3 regions of the Psychrobacillus sp. 05T411 genome follow, and region 1 is predicted to be linked to each of the others. Evidence: riboswitches for the same ligand, from Rfam matches in the RefSeq annotation. Region 1 holds a riboswitch; each other region holds the start of a gene.
The links. Region 1 has a riboswitch for lysine ahead of AC1DFT_RS07195 (aspartate kinase). Riboswitches for the same ligand answer to the same signal wherever they lie in the genome.

Region 1 (7,329 bases):
AGCCGGGAAAATTTTCATTGGAACTTTACGAGGATCATCTCCAGTAAATTTCTCATAGATTTCGATAATTCCACCTAGCTTAACATCAAGCTCATGCGGATCTTTGTGAGAAAGATCTAGATACACCATATTTTCTCCGTTAATACCAAGTTTTTGGTTAACGCATACGTCGAAAATTTCACGCGTTGCAATATCACGAGGCACTAGGTTACCGTATGCAGGATATTTTTCTTCTAGGAAGTACCAAGGTTTTCCGTCTTTATATGTCCAAATACGTCCGCCTTCACCACGCGCTGATTCTGACATTAAGCGTAGTTTATCGTCACCTGGGATTGCAGTTGGGTGAATTTGAATAAATTCTCCATTTGCATAATATGCACCTTGCTGATAAACGATAGAAGCTGCAGAACCAGTATTTATAATAGAGTTAGTTGTTTTTCCGAAAATAATTCCAGGACCACCAGTTGCCATAATAACAGCATCCCCGCGGAAAGCTCGAATTTCCATTGTTTTAAGGTTCTGCGCTTTAATACCGCGACAAATGCCTTCACTATCTTTTATAATTCCAAGGAATTCCCATCCTTCGAATTTTGTAACTAGACCGTCTACTTCAAAACGACGAACTTGTTCATCTAAGGCATACAGTAATTGTTGACCAGTCGTAGCACCAGCAAATGCTGTACGGTGCATCATTGTACCGCCAAAACGACGGAAATCTAATAATCCTTCCGGTGTACGGTTGAACATAACACCCATCCGGTCAAATAAGCTAATAATTCCAGGTGCAGCATCTGTCATTGCTTTAACTGGCTTTTGGTTTGCTAAGAAGTCTCCACCATAAATAGTATCATCTAAATGTACTGCTGGTGAATCTCCTTCTCCTTTTGTATTTACAGCCCCGTTAATACCGCCTTGTGCACAAACAGAGTGTGAGCGTTTTACAGGAACTAATGAAAATAGATCTACGTGCGTGCCATCTTCGGCTGCTTTCATTGTTGCCATTAATCCAGCTAAACCACCGCCGACAACAATAAGTTTACTTTTTGCCATGCTATTCTCACTCCTCGATTTTATGGTAGTTGGTTGTATAAAAAGATTTTAAACGAATGCTAAAAGAGCTTGTACACCAACTACAGATAACGCTAAGAAGATTACTAATGTTACATATGTAGCGATTCGTTGCGATTGTGGAGATTGTGTAATCCCCCAACTAACTAAGAATGACCAAATACCGTTAGCTAAGTGGAATGTTGCTGAAATAACCCCAACGATGTAAAAGCCTAACATCCAAGGATTTGCTAAAATCTCCGCCATCATGTTAAAATTAACTTCTTTTGCACCAATTGCAGCTTGGAATCTTGTCTCAAATACATGCCATGCGATGAAAACAACAAGGAAAATCCCAGTAAATCGTTGTAAAATGAATAGATAGTTACGTAATGTACCAAAGTTTTTCGGATTATTCTTTGCGGTAAATGCAATATAAATTCCGTAAAAAGCATGGAACATTAATGGTAAATAAATGATGAAAATCTCCAACAAAATAACAAACGGAAGACTTCCCATGAAACCAGATGCTTTATTAAAAGCTTCTTCTCCTCTAGTAGCAAAATGGTTTACTACTAAATGTTGCGCCACAAATAATCCAACAGGAATTATACCTAATAAAGAATGTAAGCGGCGCCAATAAAATTCGCGATCTTTCGACAAAACAGTTACCCCCCTCAAATTTACATTTACTCGATATGAAAACTATTCTAATAGAATACTTTTCATAACTTGTTCACATCATCATGTTACGAATTTATGACATATCCATTGTACTCTCATCATTTTAGAGCGTCAAGGTATCTTTAGACTTTTCAATAATCTTCTAGATGCATATTTAAATAATGATTCGATTATTTTTTCACAAACTATTCCATTACCACCAAGAAATAATTTATGCTAAAATAGACAAGGACAAATGATATTTATTTTTTGAAAGAAGGGTTGCTACTTGAATGATAAGGAACATTCACATGTAACTTCCTTTGGATATGAATTACTTAGAGACCACGTGCTTGCTTCTATTCTCGGAAAACATGAAAAAGATATTTTATATTGGGCTGGAAAAGACCTTGCTCGCAAGTTTCCTCTTTACTCGATGGATGAAGCCATCACTTTCTTTCAAGAAGCGGGTTGGGGAACGCTTGCATTAAATAAAACAACGAAAGATTCTGCGTTTTATATCTTACATACGTACAATTTACCGAAAAGCGGAAAAATGAGAAGCCACCGATTAGAAGCAGGCTTTTTAGCGGAGCAACAACAGAAAATCGGCGGTTATTTAACAGAATGTTATGATGAAGAGCCAGATAAAAATGGATTTGTGTCATTACAGGTAAAATGGGATGTACGAGATACAAAATAAGCATTGACCGGCCGCTAAAGCCAGTCAATGCTTTTTCTTTTAAGTTCAGCAGATAGGAGAATGCATCCTAATCATCGCCGTCTCAATCCGAGTAAACTTGCTATTTTATGAAACGGTTGCTTTCATTGGCGATTTGGGTGCTCTCGTATAGATCTGGTTGCTTTCGCGTTGATTTAGTTGCTTTACGAATAGAACTGGTTGCTTTCAATGCTGGATTAGTCGCCCTTAGCCATTTATTGGATTTATTGCGTTTGCGCAAGACGCATTGTCCCTATTCCGCGCAATACAAACAAGGGACGTAACAAAGTTACGTCCCTTGAGATTGGTATTTTTGTTCAGTTATTGCTTTATAGCCAAGTCGAATTCATCATGCAGCGCATTGGCGGCTGGAATCATGTCAGCTTGAGGAATAACAACTGAAACTTTTATTTCCGATGTACTTACCATTTTTACCGGAATATTCTCTTTACTTAATCGATCAAACATTTGCGCGGCAACCCCCGGATTGGAAACCATACCTGAACCAACGATAGAAACTTTCGCTAACCCTACCTCGAAGTCAGCAAATGTAAAACCGAGTGTTTTTTTATGCGTTTCTAACACTGTAATAGCTTCCGCTAACGATTCCTTTTTAATAGAGAACGAAACGGCAGGTCTTACGCCATCTACAATAGATTGCACAATAATATCTACATTAATATGATTTTCTGCTAGTGTCGTAAAAATCGATGCCAATGATCCATTAAACGGGACATCATATTCAATCGTTAGACGCACAATATCTGATTCAAACGCTACCCCACGAACTACTAAATTATTTTCCACATCTACTTCCTCCTTTAAAATTGTTCCTTCACTTTCTTCATAGCTTGACCGCACTCTGAGTGGAATTTTATAATTTTTTGCAAATTCTACTGCTCGAGGATGTAGTATTCCAGCACCTAGATTAGCTAGCTCAAGCATTTCGTCATATTCCAACTGTTCTAGTTTTCGGGCATTCGTAACGTATCTTGGATCAGATGTAAATACTCCCTCTACATCTGTATAAATATCACAAATTTCCGCTTCAATAGCTACTGCAATTGCTACTGCGGTCGTATCTGACCCACCTCTTCCAAGAGTAGTGATTTCATTATCTTCGGAAACCCCTTGAAAGCCAGCGACAATGACGATTTTATCTTCATTTAATAAGTTATTTATTTTAGAGCCATCCATTCTTTCCACTCTTGCATTTTTATGTACATTATTTGTTATTAAACCTGCTTGCCAACCCGTGAGTGAAACTGCATTTAATCCAAGTGCATTTAACTGAATAGCTAGTAATGCCATCGTCACTTGTTCTCCGGTTGAAAGGAGCATGTCCATTTCGCGTTTGGATGGACTTTCTGTTATTTCATTTGCTAAATTCACCAGTTCATCTGTAGACTTTCCCATTGCTGATACAACAACTACAATATCATGTCCCTTTTCTTTTTCTTTACTTATTCTTTTTGCTACACTTGCGATTTTTTCTGTAGTCGCTACAGAAGTACCGCCAAACTTCATCACAATTTTACTCATGCATATCTGCTCCCTTGTTTATCTGTCAGGATAAAAAAATGCTTTTCACATATTGTGAAAAGCATTGTCTCATACACGGTCAATTAATGTCCATGTGAGATAGCCCTCCAGAATACTGAATTCTGACAATTCTACATTTATTCAATGCAGAACCAACCTAGAATAGGAAAAGCTATTCTACGTTTCGGCGAATGACCCTTTCCATTAGCGATAATCGGATCTTTTCACCCTGTCGCTAAGTACTCTTGTCAGTTCGCACCTCTATCTTCACTTTGAAATAGTGAATATTAAATTGTATCAACCATACCACAAGAATATTCAGAAGACAATCACTTTTTCTGAAAATGCTCCACCATCGTTTCAGCAAGTTTACTAGAAAGCCCGGCTTCTATAAATTCTTCCTTTGTCGCGATTTGCATTTTCTTGATAGATCCGAAATGTTTTAATAAGGTTTTTTTCCGTTTAGGGCCAATTCCTTCGATTCCATCCAAGGAAGAAGCAATCGTATGTTTTCCTCTTTGTTGACGATGGAATGTAATAGCGAATCGATGCACTTCATCTTGAATACGTTGCAATAAATAAAATGCTTCGCTTGTTCGCTTCATCGGAATAATATCAATTGGATTTCCGTATAAAAGTTGAGATGTTTGATGCTTCCCATCTTTTGCAAGACCAGCAATCGGTATTTCTAATCCTAACTCGTCTTCCAAAATTTCTCGAGCCGCTTCTATTTGTCCTTTTCCTCCATCAATGATAATTAAATCGGGCAAAGGTAAACTTTCTTTTAATACTCGTGTGTATCTTCTGCGAATGACTTCTCGCATTGCACCGTAATCATCGTGTTTTGCAGCGGTTTTCGTCTTGTATTTTCGATAATCCTTTTTATATGCTTTTCCATCCACAAATACAACCATCGCTGAAACGGCGTCGGTACCATGAATATGGGAATTATCAAAAGCCTCCATTCGATTTGGAGTTGCAATCCCTATTAAATCACCTAATTCCTCCACTGCCCCTATCGTCCGCTCTTCTTGTCGTTCGATCAAATGAAACTTCTCACTTAAAGCAAGCACAGCATTTTTCTCGGCAAGCTTAACTAAGTTTTTTTTCAATCCTTTTTGAGGAATGGTCACTTTCATTTCTAACAATTCAGAAGCTAAGTGGATGTCCGTATTATTAGGTACGTACACTTCTTTAGGTTTAATATGTTCCGGTTTTGCATAAAACTGACCTAGAAATGTTAAAAACTCTTCTTCCGGATCACGATAAAGAGGAAAAAGAGAAACATCCCTTTCGATTAGTTTTCCTTGTCGGATAAAAAATACTTGGACACACATCCAGCCTTTATCCACGGTATAACCAAAAATATCCTGACTGGTAAAATCGTTTGTTGTAATTTTTTGTTTTTCCATGACCATTTCAATATTGGAAATTTGATCTCTATATTCTTTTGCCCGTTCAAATTCTAGATTTTCTGCTGCTTCATTCATCTTTTCCATTAGTTCTTTTTTTACATGTGTATAGCCGCCGTTTAAAAAGCTCGTAATTTCATCCGTCATCTTTTTATAAGTGGAATCCTCTATTTCCTTTACGCAAGGAGCTAGGCATTGCCCTAAGTGATAATATAAGCAAACACGGTCGGGTAATTTCGCACACTTTCTTAGTGGGTATATACGATCTAATAGTTTTTTGGTTTCATTTGCAGCATGTGCATTTGGATAAGGACCAAAATATTTTCCTTTGTCTTTTTTCACTTGTCTTGTAATGATTAATTTCGGATTTTTTTCCGCTGTTATTTTAATGTATGGATACGTTTTATCGTCTTTTAGCATGATATTGTATTTTGGATCATGCTTTTTAATAAGATGAAGCTCTAGGATAAGTGCTTCTAACTCTGACGATGTGACGATATATTCAAAATCGACTATTTCTTGTACTAATCTTTGCGTTTTCCCATCATGCGATCCAGTAAAATAAGAACGTACACGATTTTTTAATATTTTCGCTTTGCCGACATAAATAATGGTTCCTTGCCGATCTTTCATCAAATAACATCCAGGATCATCTGGTAAAATGGCACATTTTTGTTGTATCAAATCATTCATTTCATCACCCGTTTAAAAAAGCCGGGCACCTTTAGAGGACCCGGCTTTATATTATGCGTTTTTTTCTACAAATTGAACTAATGCTTCTTTTGGTTGGAAACCAACTGCTTTGTCCACTGGTTGACCATCCTTAAACAATACTAATGTTGGGATTGACATAATACCAAATTGACTAGCAGTTGCTTGGTTTTCATCCACGTCGACTTTTACGATTTTTACTTTATCGCTCATTTCAGCGTCCATTTCTTCTAATACAGGAGCAATCATTTTACAAGGACCACACCATGTTGCCCAAAAATCTACTAATACTAATCCTTCCTCAATTTCTTGTGAGAAAGTCTGATCTGTTCCATGAACTATTGCCATTAAAAATTCCTCCTTTGGTTAACTCTAAATAGATTATAGCAGACTCATATTGCTACATCTACATATTAGCTTACACGAAAAGCGCAAGCGCCTATTCTGCCCCGACAGGCAAATGAGGAAAAGCGAGGAGGCAGCTCCTCAGCCACCACAGCTTTTTCACATTTGACCCCGAGAGGCAAGGCGCTGGAGCTAGATCTATAAAGTAAAAAACTCGGCTCTAACAAAAGAGCCGAGTTGCTTTTAAGCATTTACTTTCAACTGTTTAAATTCTTCCGTAAGCATTGGGATAACTTCGAATAAATCGCCAACAATACCGTAATCTGCCACTTTGAAAATATTTGCTTCTGGATCTTTGTTGATCGCTACAATTATTTTCGAGTTCGACATACCCGCTAAATGTTGAATCGCTCCAGAAATACCTGCTGCAATATAAAGGTCTGGAGTAACTACTTTACCAGTTTGACCGATTTGTAGTGAATAATCACAGTAATCAGCGTCACAAGCACCACGAGAAGCTCCAACCGCTCCACCTAGCACATCTGCAAGTGCTTTCAATGGCGCAAATCCTTCTTCGCTCTTCACTCCACGTCCACCAGCGATGACTACTTTTGCTTCAGATAAATCTACACCTTCAGATGATTTACGAACTACTTCTTTAATAATTGTACGAAGGTTTGTAATATCCACCGATAATGAAGATACATCCGCTGATTTGCTGTCGTCTTTTGCAAGTGGTGCGATGTTGTTTGGACGAATAGTAACGAATTCGATACCATCTTTTACTTTCACTTTTTCGAATGCTTTACCAGAATAGATCGGGCGAATGTAAACAGCCTTCTCGCCTTCTCCTTCAATTGCAGTAACATCAGATACAAGTCCAATTTG
Region 2 (7,329 bases), on a different contig from region 1:
CGATCTTGTTTCCTGGTGCATCTTTAATCTTCTGTGCAAGATACTGGTCTCGTTCATCAATCAAAGGCGTTTTAAGTCTAGGAAAAGACTCCGTAAATTCAGCAAGTACTGCATTTAACGTATCTTGCGTTTTCATTTTTTCTAGTTCTTCTTCTGAAATGGTCTCTTTACTAAAAATACTAAAAATTACTCCGTTAAGTAATTGAGCTTTCCCCATAAATCCAAGATTATGCCAAATACGAGAAAAGGTGATTTGGATATTCCGGTCTGCAAGCACTAGCTCGGCCCCTGTTTCTTTTGCCGATTCAATCCCTTGGATCATTTCTTGTCCCGGCTTTATCTCAAATTGCTTTGCTAAACGATTTTGAAAAGAAGATATTGCTAGATTCATCAATAGTAAGGTGGCCTTCTTTTCTTTAATCACTTTAAAGATGTCTGTCTCTTTCCACTTACTACCTTCCACCACCGACTGATATCGTTGGTCATCTAGTTCTATACAAACAGAATCTGGTCTTTCTGCTTCAATTACTTCTTTTACTTGTTCTGCACTTTGTCTAGATACATGCGCTGTTCCGATTAATATTATTTCTTTACCATCTAAGTCTAAACGAGTAATATTCTCTTCTCTCACAAGTTTCTTCCTTCGTTGAGCATATTTCTTTTGCACAAATGCATCACAAAAGACTGTCTATTATTAATAATGAAGTAGATTGGGGTAAATTTCAATATCCAAGAAGTAAATCTATTATTTTCAATGGCCAACTTATTACTAACAGCTATTTTCTTTATTAAAAAGACATCCATTTACATTTCAACATAAATGGATGTCCTTTGTTATTTTAATGTACGTTTTAAAAACTCTCTCGTGCGTTCTTGAGTAGGATTATTGAAAATTTGCTCTGGGCTACCTTCTTCTGCAATAACCCCTTTATCCATAAACACAACACGATCCGAAACTTCTTTTGCAAATTCCATTTCATGTGTAACGATTAACATCGTAAGACCTGATTCAGCAAGCTCCTTCATGACTTTCAGAACTTCCCCTACCATTTCAGGATCCAAAGCGGACGTTGGTTCATCAAATAACATCACGTCTGGTTCCATTGACAGTGCACGAGCGATTGCCACACGTTGCTTTTGACCCCCAGATAGCTGGTTTGCTTTTGCATTTACGTATTGATCCATACCAACGACTTTTAAGTATTTCATCGCTATTTTTTCTGCTTCTTCTTTCGAACGTTTTAACACTTTTACTTGTCCAACAACACAATTGCTTAATACATTATGGTTATTAAACAAGTTAAACTGTTGGAAAACCATCCCTAGCTTTGTGCGGTAAGCATGAATATCATGTTTGTCGTCTAAAATATTTTCACCGTTGTAAATAATTTGACCACCACTTGGTTTTTCCAACAGATTTATGCAACGAAGAAGGGTGGATTTACCGGATCCAGATGAACCGATTATACTCACCACTTCCCCTTTGTTCACAGAGAAATCGATGTCTTTTAGTACTTCACGTGCTCCAAAGGATTTGCTTAAATGTTGTATATCAATTACTTTTTCCATTGCTGCTCCTCCTTCTTCTTAGCTTTCTTTCGTGTTTGTCACGGTTACTTGTGCTGGTTGCCCAATCATACTGTAATTTTCTGGACCGTCTAGTTTTCTTTCGAAGTAACGTAGTATTAATGTTACTGTATATGTCATCACAAAGTACAATACACACGCAACGAAAAACGGTTCAAAGTATTTGAAACTGATTCCCGCAACTGTTTTTGTTTGGAAGTATAGTTCCGTTACTCCTATTACATTTAATACAGAAGTATCTTTAATATTAATGATAAATTGGTTACCTGTCGCAGGTAAAATATTGCGAACTACTTGTGGTAATACAACATGAAGCATCGTTTGTATATGATTCATACCAACCGCTTGTGCAGATTCAAATTGTCCTTTATCGATAGAAATAACTCCACCTCGAACAATCTCTGCCATATAAGCACCTGTATTAATCGATACGATAAAGATAGCTGCTGCAGTTCTGTCCATATCTACTCCAAACGCCATTGCAGAACCATAGAATATAACCATGGCTTGTACGATCATTGGCGTTCCACGGAAAAACTCTATATAAATCGATAGAATAATATTCACTATTTTTAATAAAACTCTTTTTACTTTTCTTTCAGGTGTCGGTATTGTGCGAATAACACCTGCTAATAAACCGATAATTGCACCAACAATAGTACCAATTATGGAGATTAAGAGTGTCATACCTGCCCCGCGAAGAAACAGTGGCCAATTATCAATTACCATTGATATAATCCACTCAATACTCATACTTTCACTCCTTTAATTAATCAATTACACCTCGGTGCAATTGCGTCCAGATTTTGAATTGCACTAGTGCAATTCAAAATCTGTGACATCCGCCGGAGGCTTAGGCCAACAGGATGTTGGTCACTCAGGCGTTGCCGCAGGAGGCGGCGAACTTAGCCAGAGTTCCGCTAATCAGCCATTATTATCTGCTGATTCAAGTTAAAAACCGACTGCAATAAGTAGCAGCCGGTTCGCTTGCCTTCATTATTCAGCAGCTGGTTGATTTTGAATTGCTTTGTCCATAATTTCTTGACGTTCTTCTTCCGAAATTTTCGCCAATATTTCATTTATCTGTTCTGTTAATTCGCTACCTTTTTTAAGACCTACCGCTACCGCTGTCTCTTCTTCATCTGCAACAAATCCATCGGTAAATTCAACCATTGCAAAGTTTTCATTTGCAGCGGAAGCACTAATTCCTTCCGGACGCTCCGATACATATCCGTCAATCACACCTGACTCCAAAGCTACACGCATTGCAGAGAAGTTATCAGAAGCTGGTTGTTTTTGAACACCTTCGATTTGATCGATTACACCATAGTGAGAAGTATTCAACTGACCAGTGATTTTCGCTCCACTAAAATCTTGAATAGATGTAGCATTTTCATATGGTCCACCTTTTTTAACGATCATAACAAAATTCGATGTGTAATAATTATCAGAGAAATCGATTGACTCTTTGCGTTCTGTTGTTGGTGACATACCAGCAACAATTGCATCTATTTTATCTGATTGTAATGATGGAACTAATCCATCCCACTCTGTTTTTACGACTACTAACTCTTTCCCTAAACCTTCTGCAATCTTTTTAGCGATTTCTACATCGTATCCACCAGCGTATTCTGCATTTCCGGAGATTTTTACTCCTCCGTTAGAATCATCTAATTGAGTCCAGTTAAACGGTGGGTAGCCAGCTTCCAAGCCAACTGTAAATGTATCAGTTTCTTGTGAAGACGATCCTGTTTTTTCTGTATTATCCGTCCCACATGCAGCTAAAAGTAACAATATTGAAACGAACATTGTGAACAATAATAATTTGTTTTTCATGTGTATTTCTCCCCTTTTATTTTCAGTCTATGTTTATAAACAATAAAAAAGGACAATCTATAAAAATAGACCTGAGACGAACTCAGGTCGCAATTTGTATAGTTGCCCTAAATCCTCTACTTTACCCAAATGAGATAGCACACCACGATAAACCGGTACATTTAAAGTGGACAGTCCTGCAATTATTCACTGCAGACCCAGCATGTAATATGGAGAAATATTTACAAACTTCGGCGACATTTCCTTCTCCCTAGCATCATTGCTTCTCAAACTCCACTAAGGACTAATAAATATCGCGCCTCTACCCCACTTATTTAAGTGAGGTTGTATTTAATTATTGTTCATAGTCTACAACAACATATACCATGTGTCAACCGGTCTCCCCTTAATATCAGTCATCCAAAATTTAACTTTGAGAAAAGTGTTTTAATACATGTGGATAGGAAATTTTTTACTAAAAACAACATCTCTTTGAGCACTGTATTTGATAAAACCTTGCTGTTTCTGGTATAATGTAGAACGGATGAATTGGTGAACGAATCTCTATACACAAAATGGAAGTTAAATTTTCATAAAAAGGGAGTTGATATTATGGGATCTGTCCAAGTCGCAGATCACAAAGTGTCAGAAGAAATGAAAGATGATTATTCACTAGACAGAGTGCCAAGAGATCAGAGAAAAATGGGTTGGTTTAGTATTACTAACATCACATTTGGTATCGCAACGGCAATTTTTTATTTTCAAATGGGAAGCGTTATGGCACTCCAATTCGGAGCCATTAATGCCATCATATCCTCCATATACGCGATAATCGTTGCTGGTATACTCGGAACATTCATTGCTTATCTTTCAGCAAAATCCGGTATGAACGTCAATCTATTGTCTAGAGGTGGAGGTTTTGGTTACATAGGTGCATCGTTAACCTCATTCATTTATGCAACAAACTTCATCATGTATTGTGCATTTGAAGGACTAATTCTAGTTTCCGCAATTCACACCTTCTTCCCCGCCCTACCAGAATGGGTGCTAATCATTTTCTTCGGATCAATAGTCATTCCATTAAATTGGTTTGGAATCAAACAGCTCGATAAATTACAAAAGTGGTCTCTGCCGATTTTCGGTATTTTTTTAGTTGCTGCCATTATTATGTCATTCTACAAACCTTCCGTTTATGAAGGAGCTTTTTGGACATATATGCCAGAAGGCGTTCAAATGGGTGGACAAGCTTTACTGCTTTGTATTGGTATGCATCATGGAATAATGGGTCTTACAGCTTTATTATCTTCGGACTACGCACGTTTTCTTAAGCCAAAAGATATCAAATTAGGCTCTTTCGCTATTGGGTTTATTCCCCAAATTTTCTGTTTTGGTGTAATGGGCGGACTTGGTATATGGTTCGGTGTTCGTTTAGGTGAACCAAATCCGGGAGTTTATATTGTTCTACTGTTAGGTATTGGCGGTGCATTATTCACGATGTTAACGCAACTACGAATAAACGTTACAAATATATATAGTAGTTCTTTATCACTTTCTAATTTCTTTGAGAATATTTTTAAATTTACACCAGGTAGACGCTTTTGGGTAGTCGTCTCAGGAATATGTGCGATTGTCTTAATGCTTGGTGGTATTGTAGATCATCTAGATACCGCAATGACGTTCCAAGGAGTCTTTTTACTTGCTTGGGCAGCTATATTAGTTACCGATGCTATGATTGTGAAAAAGCTTCTAAAAATCGGACCTCGTTATTATGAAGCTCGACACGAGTTTTTATATAAATGGAATCCTGTTGGAGTAGTTTCTTTAATCATCTCTAGTGGATTAGGAACAATAGCCGCATTAGGATATATGGGATCATTTTTGCAAAGTACCGCGGCATTTTTCGCAGCGATTTTAGCAGCTATACTTACAATTATTCTAGCAATTTCTACTAAAGGAAAGTATTATAGCAAAGGTACCCCTACCGACATTCCTAAAGAAGATTATATTGCTTAATAGGTAAAAATTGATTGCCTCTTTAACAGCTATTAACCAATCGATCAGCCCACCATTCATTTTATCTACTGATTTCCGTATTGCCTTTTTGACGAGGCATTTGATTCGTTTCACGCTATATGCACACTTCTTTTTTCGAAGTTGTGTTTATAGTACGCTGATCATTTGATTGGTTTTTCATTCATACTACCTCCATCCTATATACTTCAGTATCTTTTCCCCATATATAAAAACAAGAGTAGCTATTTAGCCTGAGAAAGGCTGGCTACTCTTTTTACTTTTAATTCTTCAGATAACTTCTACCGAGATTTAAACTGTAAATTTTTTGTAAAGCGAGCAAATTTCCACCAATGTTTTGTTATGATGAATGAAAAACCTAATAGAAAGTGGCGAAATGATAGATGAAAACAATAACAATACTACAAACAAGCGATATTCACGGTAGTGTCTATCCTATCAACTATGGAAATAATGAAAAAGCTAATGTGGGACTTGGGAAAATAGCGTCAATTATACATCAGGAACGTCTTTTAGATAAGCAATTGGTGCTTATTGACAATGGCGATTTGATCCAAGGAACGCCTTTAACTTATTACTCTGTTCAATACTTGCAAAAGGAACAGAATCCGATGGTTGGCATATTAAATTATTTGAAATACGATGCTTCGGTTATTGGGAATCATGAATTTAACTATGGTATGGATGTATTAAACCGTGCGGTAGATGAATCCAACTTCCCATGGCTTTCCGCAAATATTGTAGATGAAAAATCAAAACAGCCCTATTTTGGTCAACCTTATATAATAAAAGAAGTAGAAGGTGCAAAAATAGCTATATTAGGCGTGACCACTCATTACATTCCGAATTGGGAAAATGAACAAAATATTGCAGGTCTAGCATTTCATGATGCCCTCCAAGAAACGAAGAAATGGGTTTCGTATATAATAGAACAAGAAAATCCAGATGTACTTATTGTTTCCTATCACGGAGGTTTTGAGCGAGATATAGAAACTGGAGAACCAACTGAAAACTTAACCGGGGAAAATCAAGGGTATGCTATATGCCAAGAGATCGAAGGAATTGACGTTTTACTAACTGGGCATCAACATCGCTTATTAGCCGGCAATATTAATGGCGTAGAAATCGTTCAACCTTCTAATAATGGACAAATGATCGGTAAAATAGTCCTTACATTAAATGAAGAAAATAAAGTTACACATAAAACATCTGAATTATTAGCAGTAGATGAGGTAGAAGCAGATGCATATATTCTTAAAATGACTGCTAGTTTCGAAGAAGAAGCGCAAAAGTGGTTGGATCAACCGATTGGAAAAATCGAAGGCGATATGTTAATAATAGATCCACTTTTAGTTCGAACAAGTGACCATGCTGCTATTGAATTTATTAACAAGGTACAAATGGACATTGCTGGAGTGGAAATATCCAACACATCATTATTCAACAATGCTTCTCCAGGCTTCGAATCTAATGTAACAATGCGTGATATTATTTCCAACTATATGTTCCCAAATACGTTAAGGGTGCTGCGTTTATCCGGAAATGATATTAAGGAAGCATTAGAACAAAGTGCAAAATATTTCACCTTGAATGAAGAAGGCTCGCTAGAAGTAAACCGGACCTATATATATCCCAAACCGCAGCATTACAACTATGATATGTGGGAAGGCATCGAATACGTATTGGACATTAGAAATCCTATTGGAAAACGGGTAACTATCTTGAATGTTAAAGGTGCACCTATTCAGTTAAACGGTGAATACGATGTCGTCATGAACAATTACCGTGCGGGAGGAGGGGGTAATTTTACGATGTTCAAAGACAAACCGGTTATGAAGGACATCACTTTGGACATGACGGAAATACTCGTCAACTATATACGTGAAAGACAGACAG
Region 3 (7,329 bases), on a different contig from region 1:
GCTGGGCTGTTCTCTGGAATAGTTGGGGCGTTAGTAGGTTTAGGTGGAGGGGTTATTTTAGTTCCAGCAGTGTTGTTTTTTGGGACGACACTTGCATTAATTCCTAATATTACTCCACAGAGTGTTGTGGGACTTTCTGTTATTATGATGATTTTTACGGGTCTTTCTTCTACGCTTTCGTATATGAAAACGAAGACAGTGGATTTTAGAAGTGGGTTTATTTTTTTCATCGGAAGTATTCCTGGGACAATTCTCGGGGCATGGGTGAATAAGGGGCTAGATTTACCTTCTTTTAACTTATATTTTGGTATTTTACTAATTGTTTTATCGACACTTTTATTAGTCCGGGATCGTTTAAAACCGGTGAGATGGTTTGTGGAAAATGGGAAGAAGCGAACTTTTCAAGATAAGACAGATACCTATGTGTATGGGTATCCCATTTGGTTTGCCTTGCTGTTAACATTTGGAGTTGGCTTTGCTTCCGGTCTGTTTGGTATCGGTGGAGGATCGATTATTGTACCAGCCATGATCTTGTTATTCTTGTTTCCCCCGCATGTTGCGGTTGGAACATCGATGTTCATGGTGTTCTTATCGGCGATTGTCAATTCAATCACGCATGTATCCCTTGGGAATGTACCTTGGCTTTATACGATTCCGGTAATTCCTGCAGCGTATATTGGTGCAAAAGTCGGTGCAAAATTAAATAAAAAATTAAATTCCGATACACTTGTTTTTGTACTAAGAATTGTGCTGTTATTATTAGGTATACGCTCCATTATTGATGGGCTATTTTAAAAAAGAGGAGTAGGGAAGATGAGAGAGACAATTCATATTTATCATACGAATGATATACATAGTCATTTAGAGAATTGGCCGACTATTCATCAGTTTCTCTTAAAGCGCCAAAGCAGCCATGGACCGAGTGATGCCTATTTAACATTGGACATTGGAGATCATATAGACAGGTCTAATGTGTTTACAGAAGGGACGCTTGGAAAAGGTAATGTCCAATTACTGAATGATGCCAGATATGATTATGTCACCATTGGAAACAATGAAGGAATTACACTTAGCCATGGGGATTTAGATACTTTATATCAAGCTGCCAACTTTGAAGTGATTGTGTCCAATTTTACGGATTTAAGCGGGAATATCCCTTCTTGGGTGCTACCTTATAAAATTCATGTTACACCGACTGGAATACGAATTGGCATTGTAGCTGCGACTGCTGATTTTGGATTGTATTATGAACAATTAGGATGGCATATTCAACAGCCGATTGACCGTTTGAAAGAAGTTTGTAAGGTAATAGAAAAAGACGTCGATGTGCTTATTTGTTTATCTCATTTAGGGATGTCACAAGACGAAATCATGACGGAGAAGATACCAGAAATTGATCTAATTTTAGGTTCGCATACGCATCATTTCTTTGAGGAAGGTAAAGTGATTGGAAATACTTTACAAGGTGCTGCAGGTAAGTATGGTGCATACGTAGGTCAAGTAACAATCGATTACGATCATGAATCGAAAAGAATTTTATCGAAGCGAGCGATATTACATGCTATACATACACTAGCTAAACCAAAAGATGCAGATTTGCAACTGAAAAAATGGGAAGCAATTGGAAATGTGGAGCTTGCTGAAACTGTTTTTTACAATGATAGTATTTTGCAGAAAGAATGGTTTGGCCCTTCAAATATGTCTCAATTTTTCGGTAATGCATTGCTGGCATTTACGAAAGCGGATTGTGCCATGTTTCCTGCTGGTATATTTTTGACGGACTTACCAAAAGGGCGGATTACTGCAAGCGACTTGCACAGCTGTTTACCTCATCCCATTAATCCGTGTGTCGTCACGTTAACAGGTGCAGAATTGTTAGAAATTGTGGAGCAATCTAAAAATGAAAAATGGCCAGATTTGGAAGTTAAGGGACTTGGGTTTAGGGGCAAATACTTGGGAGCAATTCTTTTTGAGCAGCTCGTAGAGGATGAGCAAGGGGATATATTTATAGGTGGAGAAGCGCTCGAACTAAAAAAGGTGTATACACTTGCTACGCTAGATATGTTTACATTTGGTTATTTTTTCCCTTCGTTCAAATTTGCTACGAAGGAATATTTTATGCCGGAGTTAATAAGGGATGTAGTGAAGTGGTACGGCAATCAGTTATTAAGTCAAGCATAATATTCCCGCTTATTACATAGTAGTAATAAGGGGGATTTTTTGCTATTCTATCGAAAAAAAAAGCGTTTGCCTATTTTTACTGCTCAGCGGAAACTAGCTATTTTATTAGGGCTTTTCATCTTATCCGTCGCTGGTGTATTTTATTTTGTTAATAAACAGTTGACGCCAACGTATCTAGATTATGCGGAAGTCCAAACAGATAAAATCGCATCGATGGTGATTAGTAAGGCGATCACTTCAAGAACTGCCAACGTTTTAGATGTTAACGATATTATCGAGGAAGTACCTTCTACGAATGGTAGTACGAATATGGTGACGACAAAATTTAATACAGAAATCATTAATCGTGTTTTATCTGACACGAACAGTTTGGTGCAAGCACATTTAGAGCAAGCAGAAAAAGGGAATTTGTCGAGCTTGCCGTATTTGGATGATATCGAATACGATAAGCAAACGATGGAGGATCAAGGAGGAGTTGTGTTTTTTGTACCGATGGGGCAGGCAACGAATATTCCGCTGATCGGTAACTTGGGTCCTAAAATTCCGATTCGATTTCATGTGATCGGGAATGTGCAGTCGACAGTTGTACCGACTATAACGGAATTTGGCATTAATAATGCTTACGTAGAAGTAAGTATTCATATTAAAGTGAATGTCCAAATCATTGTTCCACTTGCTAGTAAATTAAGTGTGGTAGAACAAAACATTCCTGTTGCGATGGGATTGGTGCAAGGGCAAGTGCCTCATATTTATACTGGAGGAGATGGGTCTTCTGCTCCGTCCGTAGAGGTGCCGATTCCATTGCCTGAAAAATAAAAAATCCAGGATAAATAGAATAAACTGTTACAATAAAGAAAATGAATATAATAGGTAGAGGCTGCAGGGCTTAATAGTACTATACAGGAAGTTGACGCTTATGATCGTATGGGAAAGGAAGTTTTGCCGAAGCTAGATATGGTTCGTCAAACGATATTTAGTTGGGGTTATTTTGAAAAAGAATAATACTGTCATTTATAGGGGATAATATAAATGGGGAGCTACGAAGCGAAAACAACCATAATGCTTAAATTCAATAGTTAAAGCCAACCTATGTAAATGTATAGGTTGGCTTTTTATATTCTTGAGGAGGAATAGAAGTTGGAAAATACGATTTTTTCTTTATTGCCGCCATTATTAGCAATTATTATGGTGCTTGCAACAAAAAGAGTACTCTTATCATTAGGTGTAGGAATTATTTCGGCGGCCTTGCTTGTGGAAAGTTTTGCCCCGGTAAATTCCTTATTACTTTTATGGGAGTCATTTAAATCTTCTTTTTGGGATGAAGGGGTAAATGCTTATAATATTTATATATTACTCTTTATTTTATTACTCGGTGTTGTTACAGCGTTTGTGAGTTTATCTGGAGGAAGTACAGCATTTGCAGCATGGGCCATTAAAAAGATTCAAACTCGACGAGGCTCTAAATTATTAACTGCGTTTTTAGGAATGCTCATATTTGTAGATGATTATTTTAATGCATTAGCAGTTGGTCAGATTGCCAGACCTATTACGGATTCGCATCGTGTCTCACGGGCAAAGCTTGCTTATTTTATCGATTCTACTTCTGCGCCGATTTGTGTTGTGTCACCAGTTTCTAGTTGGGGAGCGTTTTTAATCAGTCAGCTTGGTGTTATTTTTGCAACGCATGCAGTAACAGCTTATACGCCACTGGAAGCATTTGTATTAATGGCCCCGATGAATTTTTATGTGATTGCGACCTTGGCTATTGTGTTTTTCATAGCTTGGACAGACTTTGATTTATTAGAAATGAAAAAACATGAGAAAAGAGCGCTAGAAACGGGAGAACTTTTCGATCCGGCCAAACCAAATCCAGGAAATCTGCAGGGAAATTTCCCGGAAAATAATTATGGAAAAGTCGTAGATTTAGTGTTGCCGATTGTTTCGTTAATAGTCGTGACTCTATTTGCAATGTTTTGGACTGGCTATAAAATTTCAGGTTATAATCTGAATTTATTTGTTATCTTTGAAAATACAGACGTTCCATTTTCACTGTTTGTTGGTGGTCTGACAGCGACGATTTTAGCCATTGCACTATATGTGCGACAATTTAAAACGAATCCAGAAGCAAGCATTAGCTACGTGTGGAAAGCATTCGTTACAGGAGTTCGTTCTATGCTTCCTGCTGTATTAATTTTAATTTTTGCATGGTCTTTATCTTACTTGATCAATGCCTTGGAAACGGGGGCATTTTTAGCTAAACTAGTTATGGACAATAATATTCCTGTGGGCGTCATTCCAGCCTTGCTATTTGTATTAACAGCATTTATGGCATTTGCGACTGGGTCGTCATGGGGATCATTCGGAATTTTATTGCCAATTGGAGCTAGTATTATTATGGCGATAGAACCAGCATTATTATTACCAGTCCTTGCAGCGGTTTTAGCAGGTGCTGTTTTTGGAGATCATTGTTCACCTATTTCAGATACGACGATTATGTCTGCAACTGGAGCAGGGGTCAATGTCATTGATCATGTCATAACGCAATTACCTTATGCGATTATTAGTGCCATTATTGCGGCAATCGGTTATTTAGCTTTAGGTTTAACAGGTTCGGTAGTAGTAGGAATGCTAACTGTGGTGGCTATTATTATAGGTTTATTCATCATTTGGAATGCCAAAAGTAAGGGCCAAAAGGAAGCAAATAGTTAAATGTTGAACCCCATTTTTGCTCGGATAAACTGAGTTCAGAAGGTTGTTTGAATTCTAATAATATGGTACATTGACAAAGTAGTGGTTAGTTTATAAAGAATGGGGTCGCTAAAAAATGACATCTTGTAAGCCTACGAAATCAGAGCATCAACGTAAACCAGATTGGTTAAAAATTAAACTAAATACGAATGAAGACTATAAAGGTCTCAAAAAATTAATGCGTGAAAATAATTTACATACGGTTTGTGAAGAAGCAAAATGCCCAAATATACATGAATGTTGGGGTTCTCGAAGAACTGCTACTTTTATGATTTTAGGAGCAGTTTGTACGCGGGCTTGTCGTTTCTGTGCGGTAAAAACAGGTCTCCCAAATGAATTGGATTTAGCAGAACCAGAACGCGTTGCAGATTCAGTTGTCATTATGAACTTAAAACATGTTGTTGTAACGGCTGTTGCTCGTGATGATTTGAAAGACGGTGGTTCAGAAGTATTTGCTGAAACAATTCGTGCAATCCGTCGTAAAAATCCATTTACAACTATTGAAGTATTACCTTCTGATATGGGAGGAATTGAACAAAATATCCAAAATATTATGGATGCGAAACCGGATATTTTGAACCATAATATTGAAACTGTTCGACGATTAACACCAAGGGTTCGTGCAAGAGCAAAATACGATCGTTCGCTTGAGTTATTACGTCGTGCAAAGGAAATGCAACCAAGTATCCCGACAAAATCATCGTTAATGTTAGGTTTAGGGGAAACACATGAAGAAATCCTAGAAGTAATGGACGATCTTCGTGCAAACAATGTAGATATTATGACAATCGGTCAATATTTGCAACCAACGAAAAAGCATTTACCAGTATTAAAATATTATTCACCTGCTGAGTTTGGTGAATTACGTAAAATTGCAATGAGTAAAGGATTCTCTCATTGTGAAGCAGGTCCGCTCGTTAGAAGTAGTTATCATGCGGATGAGCAAGTAAACGCTGCAGCGAAACAAAGACAAGCGCAAGGTGAGGAACTTTTAGCTACGAAGTCATAGCTAATGGAAGGTGATAGAATGATTGTTGCAGAAGGTTTTACGTATGAAATAATAGAAAATTACCGGGATGCATATAAAGAAGATGCTTTTTTGGATCGATACAGTGAAATTCTTTCGAAGTATGACTACATTATGGGAGACTGGGGATATGGTCAGCTTCGTCTGAAAGGATTTTTTGAAGATCGAAATCATAAAGCGTCCTTTGATACGAAAATTAGTACGATGAAAGACTACTTATACGAGTATTGCAATTTCGGCTGTGCCTATTTTCTAATCAAAAAAACGGGAGTTGCCCCGAAGGTAGTAGCTCCAGTAGTAGAAGAACCAATACAAGAAAACCTAGAGCAAGATCAATTATGATCTGGCTCTAGGTTTTTTATTACGTTCCTTTTTTTCGTCAATTTGTTTTACGAAGCTTAATACTCTATGTGAATCGTTCGTACAAGCAAGATAATGTGGTGATTAGGTCATATGGTAGGGATAATGCGTCTAGGGTATCCGCTGTGATTTTCGTTACAGGATGAACGCTTTCCGCCGGGTGAGCGATGAGCCTTCACCGACGCTAGCGCGTGCGATGTGAAGTCTCATCTGCCCACGTGGAACAAAGGCTAAGTACGCCACATCGTGTGGCAACGCTTTGTGACCAACATCCTGTTGGCCTCGGCAGGAGTCGCCATCCCTCCACGAAAATCAAAGGAAAATTGCTTACCAATTCAGTATCGACTTGCTAAAAAGAGGTTATCATCCAGTTTATTCAATTTACGCATCCATAAAATAGCTAAGGGCAACAGATCGGTCCCTGAAAGCAATCAACTCTATTCCGAAAGCGATCAAACCAACAGGAGAGCAACCAAATCGCCAGTGAAAGCAACCAATTCTCAAAATAAAAAGTTTACTTGGATTGAGATGGAACTGATTACGACATATTTTTTATAAAAGTTGCGCAAATGATCTATAATGTTGTGAGTTTGAAGGGGAATTCTACGAAAAACAACTGTAACGTTACGCATTTTTTATTAAACAATCTTCTCCGAATAAATAGAGCGGATATTGTTGCCGTAGAGCACCGGGCCGCATGAGCAGTCAGGAGACCACTCGTGTGCAACACGAGTTGGCTCATGCAAGGTGCGGCAAGCGCGAAGGCAAGTGGTTACTTCTCTACGACGCATTATTCCTATAGTACGAAATGCTCAATAATTCCTTTTTAATTTTGTGTTAGGCACACTATTTGCATTGAGCATATGCTACGATGCTTTTCTCAGTTTAGCAATTCTCTTAAGTAATCTCTTAATTCATCTGCTTCTACTTCTGTTCTATTATAGACATGCTCTAAATAGCCTGGTTCTTCTAAATCATCTGGACCGAGTATGGCTGCTCTGCCATATTGAATA

Region 2: linked by a shared signal. The riboswitch ahead of AC1DFT_RS18920 (transporter substrate-binding domain-containing protein) and the one ahead of AC1DFT_RS07195 (aspartate kinase) in region 1 are both predicted to bind lysine.
Region 3: linked by a shared signal. The riboswitch ahead of AC1DFT_RS01590 (Na+/H+ antiporter NhaC family protein) and the one ahead of AC1DFT_RS07195 (aspartate kinase) in region 1 are both predicted to bind lysine.

Annotation. Positions count from the first base shown of each region.
Region 1 covers NZ_JBFTLO010000007.1:66,455-73,783, reverse strand. The annotation lists gene sdhA (succinate dehydrogenase flavoprotein subunit) at 1-1,050, opposite strand, end outside; gene AC1DFT_RS07205 (succinate dehydrogenase cytochrome b558 subunit) at 1,099-1,710, opposite strand; gene AC1DFT_RS07200 (YslB family protein) at 2,000-2,413, shown strand; gene AC1DFT_RS07195 (aspartate kinase) at 2,753-3,973, opposite strand; lysine riboswitch at 4,066-4,245, opposite strand; gene uvrC (excinuclease ABC subunit UvrC) at 4,303-6,078, opposite strand; gene trxA (thioredoxin) at 6,130-6,444, opposite strand; gene AC1DFT_RS07180 (electron transfer flavoprotein subunit alpha/FixB family protein) at 6,685-7,329, opposite strand, start outside.
Region 2 covers NZ_JBFTLO010000038.1:13,814-21,142, forward strand. The annotation lists gene AC1DFT_RS18905 (TraB/GumN family protein) at 1-631, opposite strand, end outside; gene AC1DFT_RS18910 (amino acid ABC transporter ATP-binding protein) at 835-1,569, opposite strand; gene AC1DFT_RS18915 (amino acid ABC transporter permease) at 1,588-2,340, opposite strand; gene AC1DFT_RS18920 (transporter substrate-binding domain-containing protein) at 2,584-3,423, opposite strand; lysine riboswitch at 3,551-3,735, opposite strand; gene AC1DFT_RS18925 (purine-cytosine permease family protein) at 4,015-5,415, shown strand; gene AC1DFT_RS18930 (bifunctional metallophosphatase/5'-nucleotidase) at 5,817-7,329, shown strand, end outside.
Region 3 covers NZ_JBFTLO010000002.1:5,030-12,358, reverse strand. The annotation lists gene AC1DFT_RS01605 (sulfite exporter TauE/SafE family protein) at 1-795, shown strand, start outside; gene AC1DFT_RS01600 (bifunctional metallophosphatase/5'-nucleotidase) at 814-2,181, shown strand; gene yunB (sporulation protein YunB) at 2,221-2,997, shown strand; lysine riboswitch at 3,045-3,229, shown strand; gene AC1DFT_RS01590 (Na+/H+ antiporter NhaC family protein) at 3,319-4,890, shown strand; gene lipA (lipoyl synthase) at 5,006-5,938, shown strand; gene AC1DFT_RS01580 (YutD family protein) at 5,957-6,298, shown strand; gene AC1DFT_RS01575 (DUF3055 domain-containing protein) at 7,197-7,329, opposite strand, start outside.